Regions from separate parts of the Polaromonas sp. P1_F6 genome, predicted to be linked through region 1. Evidence: riboswitches for the same ligand, from Rfam matches in the RefSeq annotation. Region 1 holds a riboswitch; the other holds the start of a gene.
The links. Region 1 has a riboswitch for glycine ahead of AC1DY9_RS21465 (D-amino acid dehydrogenase). Riboswitches for the same ligand answer to the same signal wherever they lie in the genome.

Region 1 (3,401 bases):
GATTCTGGCGGTGCATTCCTATGCCGGCATGATCGGCACGGCTGTCACTGACCGCATGCCCGACCGCATCAAGCACCTGGTGTATGTGGATGCGGTGGTGCCCAAGCCCGGCGAGAGCTGGAGCAGCACGCAGGCCAGCGCCACGCAGCAGCAGCGCATGGCGGCGGCGCAGGCTTCGCCCAGCTTCAGCTTTCCGGCACCCGACCCGGAGGTGTTCGGCCTGCACGATGCTGACCGTGACTGGGTGAAGCGCCGGCAGACGCCGCACCCCGGCAACACCTACCAGGCGCCGCTGCACTTTGATATGCAGCGCGTAGCCGCTGTGCCGCGCACTTTTGTCAGTTGCACGCAACCCGCCCTGGCCACCATAGAGCCGAGCCGGCTGCGTGTGAAAGACCCGAAATTCTGGGACGGTGCGTGGCTGCCGAATTCGCGCGTGGTGGAGATCAAGACCGGCCATGACCCCATGATCAGCGAACCGGCTGCGCTGACGAAGATTTTGCTGGAAAGCGCCGAATGAGCCAGGTGGGCCGCCGCCAGTTCACTGCCGCGCTGGCAGCCGGGCTGGCCTTGCCCCAGCTCGCACTGGCCAAAGACACTGCCTTGCCTGTGCCGGCCTCTTTGCCGGCGGCCGCTGGAATCGCCTTCGCCAAAAATGAACCACTCGTGCTGTTGGTCAGCCTGCCCGGCTGCCCTTTTTGCGAGCTGGTGCGGCGCAACTACCTGTTGCCGGCGCAGCGTGACGGCAGCCTGCACGCCTGGCAGCTCAACATCAGCGACCGCACGACGCCGCTGACCGGCTTTGACGGCCAGGTGACGACAGCCGCCGCGCAAGTCGCGGCATGGAAAGCCGGTTTCACACCCACCGTGCTGTTTCTGGGCCCGGCCGGGCAAGACCTGGCGGAACGGCTGGTTGGCCTGGCATCTACCGACTTTTATGGTGCCTATCTGGAAGAGCGACTGGCCCAGGCGCGCAAAGCTGTGCTGGCTCTCCGGTAAATGAAATGCAGACCGCCTCATTCGCAGCCGCGGGACTTCTAGTTGCTATTGTTTTAATAGCTGCTCGCGCAATATTTGATTGGGCTGAAGGCCTTTTTGATGCTTAAAACCGCCCCAAAAATAGCCCCGCAAAGGATTCTGGCGTGTCGCACAGCGTTTTTTGCCCCTGCACAACAACCTGCCAGCCGTCACGCGCATGACTGACCAGGAATCGCTGCTTGCCGCTATCCACGAGGAAGTGGTCTTGCAGGCCTACAACCCAGCCTGGCCCCAGCAGTTTGTGGCTGAGCGGGACCGCCTGCTTGCGCTCTCCCCTCAGCTGCCGGCCCGCCTGATCGACATCCAGCACATCGGCAGCACAGCCGTGCCCGGCCTGGCGGCCAAGCCGGTGATCGATATGCTGGCCGGTGTGGAATCAATCGCGGCGGCTGAAGCGCTTCTGGCGCCGCTGTGCGCCAATGGCTACACGACCTCCGCTGAATTCAATGCCTCGCTGTCTGACCGCAAATGGCTGATGCGCTGGGCAGAGGGGCGCCGCACGCATCACCTGCACCTGGTGGTGCACGGCGGCGAGGTGTGGGCGCAGCGCCTGCGTTTTCGCGACGCCCTGCGTTCGGACCCGGCGCTGGCGGCGCGCTATGCCGCGCTCAAGGCGGAACTGGCGGCCAGGCACCCGGGTGACCGGGAGGCCTACACCGATGCCAAAGCCGCGTTTGTGAACGCAGTGAGCGAAGGCTAAACCTCCCTGCTCCCTACTCCCTACTATTAAGCCGCTGAATTAACCCGCTAGACCTGTACTGAACGCCCTATTCACGCTTGGCAAAACAGTCTTCGGTGGTAAATTCAAACCCGTTCAAGCAGGAGAGCGCTGCCCCACAAGGCAGCCACCGAAGGCGCAAACTTCCATAATCGCTCAGGTCCCGTACTGCCCGGAACACACAGCCGTCTGGAGAGACGCCGCACGCAAGGTGCAGCGCACCGAAGGAGCAAAGCCGAAGCTTGTCATCGACATAAAAGCAACGGCTGAATCTCTCAGGTAACAAGGACAGTGGAAGCGGCCGCAAGCATGTGATGGCTTGGCGGTTGCCACGATTCTTCCGATTCAACAGCAACCCCTGGCACGGCGCTTGCGCTACTGCAATGTTCTGCTTGAATGAAAAGGAATCGCCATGAAAGTCATGGTTTTGGGGGCTGGTGTCACGGGGATCACCACGGCCTGGTATTTGGCGCAGCGCGGCCATGAGGTGACAGTGGTGGAACGCCGCAACGCAGCCGCGATGGAAACCAGTTTTGCCAACGGCGGGCAAATATCGGTGAGCCATGCGGAACCCTGGGCCAACCCGGGTGCGCCGCTGAAAGTGTTGCAATGGCTGGCGCGTGAAGACGCGCCGCTGCTCTTCAGGCTGCGCGCCGATGTGAACCAGTGGCTGTGGGGGCTGGAGTTTTTGCGCAACTGCACGCCGGCGCGCACGGCACAAAACATCAAGCAGATCGTGAACCTGGGCATGTACAGCCGCGGCGCGCTGCAAAAGCTGCGCGCCGAGCTGGGCCTGCTGTACAACGCGCAGACCAAGGGCATCCTGCACTTCTACACCAGCCAGGCCGAGTACGACGCGGCGCAGGAACCCGCGCGCATCATGCGCGAGCACGGCTGCGAACTCGACATGAAGACGGCCGACGAATGTGTGGCGATTGAGCCCGCACTGGCGCAATGCCGCGGCAGCATCGTGGGCGGCAGCATGACGCCCAGCGATGAATCGGGTGACGCCCGCGCGTTTACCGCCGCGCTGGCCGCGCGCTGCGAACAGGCCGGTGTGAAATTTTTGTACAACACCACGGTGCTGGGCCTGGATGCCGCAGAGGGGCAGCTGAACGGCGTGCAGGTGGCGATGGGCAGTGGCGAGGCCGGTGGCAAGGTCGAGATGCTGAAAGCCGACGCGTATGTGATGTGCCTGGGCGCCTTCAGCGCGCAGTGGGCCAAGGTGCTGGGGCAAAGCCTGCGCATCTACCCGGCCAAGGGTTATTCGGTCACGCTGCCCGTGATCAACGAGGCGGCGTCTTACCAGGTGAGCCTGACCGACGACGAATACAAGCTGGTGTTCTCGCGTTTTGGCAACCGCTTGCGCATTGCCGGCACGGCCGAACTCAACGGCTACAACACCGAGCTGAACCTGGTGCGCTGCAACGCCATCGTGCGCCGTGTAAAACAACTCTTTCCCGACATGACGGACGGCGAAGGCGCGCAGTTCTGGACAGGCCTGCGGCCGGCCACGCCGAGCAACGTGCCTTACATCGGCAAAAGCAAGGCCTCCAATGTCTTCCTCAACACGGGCCACGGCACGCTGGGCTGGACACATGCCTGCGGCTCGGGCGCGGCGATTGCGGACATCGTGAGCGGGCGC
Region 2 (3,401 bases), on a different contig from region 1:
CCGGGTTGTTCGCCTTTCTGATCACCCGGGCCGGCGTGCCGGACGCCATAGGCCATTGGCTGGAAGCAGTGCTGCAATCGCCCGCCCTCTTCCTGCTCGGCGTTAACGCGGCGCTGTTCATCATCGGCATGTTCATTGAAACCAGCGCCGCCATCATTGTTCTGGCACCCATCCTGGCGCCAGTGGCTGTGCATTTCGGCATCGATCCGGTGCACTTCGGGCTGGTGATGGTGGTCAATCTTGCCCTGGGCATGATCACACCGCCTTTCGGCGTGAACCTGTTCGCGGCCTGCACCGTCGCCAGGATATCGCTGGACCGCATCGTGACCCACCTGATCCCCTTTGTGCTCGTCATCCTGGCTTGCCTGATGGTGGTCACTTACGTCCCGCAGCTGTCGCTGGCTCTGCGGGATCTCGTCTACGCAAAATAGCTTTTCGGACGGGATTCACGAGGCTGTCATTTTCAGCAGCCATGCTCGGGGTTTCATTTCAGGATGAAATCCATGCAGCTCCACAAAACCGACCGCGCCCGTGCCGAGCTCAAGCCCGGCGTGAGAACGCTAGGCCAGCGCGAGCGCACCCTGCTGCTGATGGCCGACGGCAGCAAGTCGGCCCAGGACTTCCGCCCGCTGTTTGAGGGCGACGGCGAAGCCATTGCCCTGCGCCTTTTGCGCGACGGCTTTCTGGAAGCCCATCCCGGCAAGACGTCCGCGCCGGCAAAAAACCCTGCGCCTGCACCCGCCCAAACACTCACGCCGGCGCAGTTACAGAACTTTCCCAGCCCCGAAACCACCCAGGCCATTCAGGTCTCTGCCGATCAATTTGAAGGCAAGCGCTCGCTTGCCACAACCCGGATGTTCCTGTTCGACATCTGCGAACGCATGTTCGCCCGGCGCAACCCGGAGATGGCCGAGCGCTTTCGCGAAGCGCTGCGCAATGCCAAAGACCGCGAGACCATGCTCAGCGCCTCGCGCGAAATGATCGAGGAAATCGAAAAAATCGCGGGCCACGAGCGCGCCGACTCCATCAGCGAGCGCATCGCCATGCTGCTGCCGCAGCACCAGGCCGCCTGATCGAGCCGACAGCGGCTTCCGTTACACTCAGCGGTGTCAGGAGAGAGTTTTCCTCGCGAAAACCGCCGAAGGCGCACGAGCACCCTGGGGGCACCCCCCTTGAGTAGCACTGAACGCTCAGGCAAAAGGACTGGCAACCGCCCTGCGGCGCACCACGCGGCAAGGCGTTCCCTACTGGAGAGAGGCCGCCTTTCACGGGCAGCCCACCGAAGGAGCAAGCCTGCATCGCCGGGTGAATCTCTCAGGTAAAGTGGACAGCAGGGGCAGCCCATGGATTGAGAACAAGTTCTTGCCATGACCGTGTTTGCCCCCTGGAGAATGCCTTGTCCGATTCGTCCACCTCTTCCGCCGCCCCCGAAACCTTGTTGAAAACGCCCCTGCATGACCTGCATGTGGAGCTTGGCGCGCGCATGGTGCCTTTTGCGGGCTATTCGATGCCGGTGCAGTACCCCGCGGGCCTGATGGCGGAACACCACCACACACGCCAGGCTGCCGGCCTTTTTGACGTGTCCCACATGGGCCAGCTACGCCTGGTGGGTGCTGATGCCGCAGTCGCGCTGGAATCCCTGATACCCGTTGATGTGATCGACCTGCCCGCCGGCAAGCAGCGCTACGGCCTGCTGTTGAACGACGACGGCGGCATCATCGACGACCTGATGTTCTTCAACCGCGACTACGCCAACGGCGGCGACCTCTTTGTCATCGTCAACGGCGCCTGCAAGGTCGGCGACATTGCACACATCCAGGCAAAGATCGGCTCGCGCTGCGAAGTCATCCCCATGCCGGAAATGGCGCTGATGGCGCTGCAGGGCCCACAGGCCGTCACTGCCTTGCAGCGCCTGGCGCCCGGTGTCGAAAAACTCGTATTCATGACCGGCGGCCGCTTCAGCGTGGCCGGCTGCGACTGCTTCATCACCCGCAGCGGCTACACCGGTGAAGATGGCTTTGAAGTCTCGGTGCCTGCTTCGCAAGCTGACGCACTCGCACGCGCGCTGCTCGCGCAACCTGAAGTCAAACCCATCGGCCTGGGCGCGCGCAATTCGCTGCGGCTGGAGGCCGGCCTGTGCCTCTACGGCAACGACATCGACACCACCACCACGCCGGTGGAAGCCAACCTCAACTGGGCCATGCAAAAGATTCGCCGCACCGGCGGCGCGCGTGCCGGCGGCTTCCCTGGCGCAGACAAAATTCTGGCCCAGCTGGCCGACCCCGCCCTGCTCACCCGCAAGCGTATCGGCCTGGTGGCGCTGGAGCGCGTTCCTGTACGCGACCACACCGAACTGCAAAGCACCGACGGCATGGCTATCGGCGAAGTCACCAGCGGTTTGTTGGGCCCCACCATCAACCAGCCCGTCGCCATGGGTTACATCAAACCTGAGTTCGCTGCGCTGGGCACACGCGTGAACGCCATCGTGCGCGGCAAGCCGGTGCCCATGGAAGTGGCCGCCATGCCTTTCGTTCCCGCCCGCTACTACCGCGGTTAAGCACCAGATCAAGCTCCCCGTTTTATTCACCCCACTCAACCCCTGGAGAACCTCATGACCGTCAAATACACCGAAGACCACGAATGGGTCAAGATTGAAGGCAACGTCGCCACCGTCGGCATCACCGTGCATGCGCAGGATGCGCTGGGCGATGTGGTGTTTGTGGACCTGCCGGCTGTCGGCACCACCTTCGCCCAGAAAGAAACCGCCGGTGTTGTCGAATCCGTCAAGGCCGCGGCCGACGTGTATATGCCCTTGAGTGGCGAAGTCACCGAAATCAACGAAGCCCTAAGAGACGACCCATCTCTCGCTAACAGCGACCCGATGGGCGCCGGCTGGTTTTTCAAAGTCAAGCTGTCCGACCCAACGCAGCTTGACGCGCTGATGGACGAAACCCGCTACACCGCCTTCGCTGCCTGATTTTCTGACCGATTCTTTTTTCTGACTCCTGGCTGCCAAGCCTGACACGGGACCCGACATGTTGATGCAATCCGCCAAGCCCTTGGGCGATCTTGAAAACCCTGCCGAATTCATCGCCCGCCACATCGGCATCGATGACGCCGACGAAGTCCACATGCTCAGCATCGTGGGCTCAGCCTCGCGCCGCGCGCTGGTGGAAGGCATTGTTCCACGCTCGATTGCACGCAGCACCGCCATGGCCATCCCGGCCCCCGTCACGGAGGCGGCCGCGCTCAAGCAGCTCAAAGCCATCGCGGCCAAGAACCAGGTGTTCAAGAACTTCATTGGCCAAGGCTACTACGGCACCTACACGCCGGGCGTGATCCTGCGCAACATCCTCGAGAACCCCGCCTGGTACACGGCCTACACGCCCTACCAGGCTGAG

Region 2: it holds a riboswitch for glycine, as region 1 does, so the genes downstream of both, gcvT (glycine cleavage system aminomethyltransferase GcvT) here and AC1DY9_RS21465 (D-amino acid dehydrogenase) in region 1, are expected to answer to the same signal.

The regions. Positions count from the first base shown of each region.
Region 1 covers NZ_JBFUBQ010000011.1:19,363-22,763, reverse strand. The annotation lists gene AC1DY9_RS21480 (alpha/beta fold hydrolase) at 1-520, shown strand, start outside; gene AC1DY9_RS21475 (thioredoxin domain-containing protein) at 517-999, shown strand; gene AC1DY9_RS21470 (GrpB family protein) at 1,196-1,738, shown strand; glycine riboswitch at 1,936-2,057, shown strand; gene AC1DY9_RS21465 (D-amino acid dehydrogenase) at 2,169-3,401, shown strand, end outside.
Region 2 covers NZ_JBFUBQ010000001.1:368,568-371,968, reverse strand. The annotation lists gene AC1DY9_RS01780 (TRAP transporter large permease) at 1-431, shown strand, start outside; gene AC1DY9_RS01775 (hypothetical protein) at 504-1,073, shown strand; glycine riboswitch at 1,101-1,216, shown strand; glycine riboswitch at 1,238-1,341, shown strand; gene gcvT (glycine cleavage system aminomethyltransferase GcvT) at 1,397-2,557, shown strand; gene gcvH (glycine cleavage system protein GcvH) at 2,612-2,977, shown strand; gene gcvP (aminomethyl-transferring glycine dehydrogenase) at 3,036-3,401, shown strand, end outside.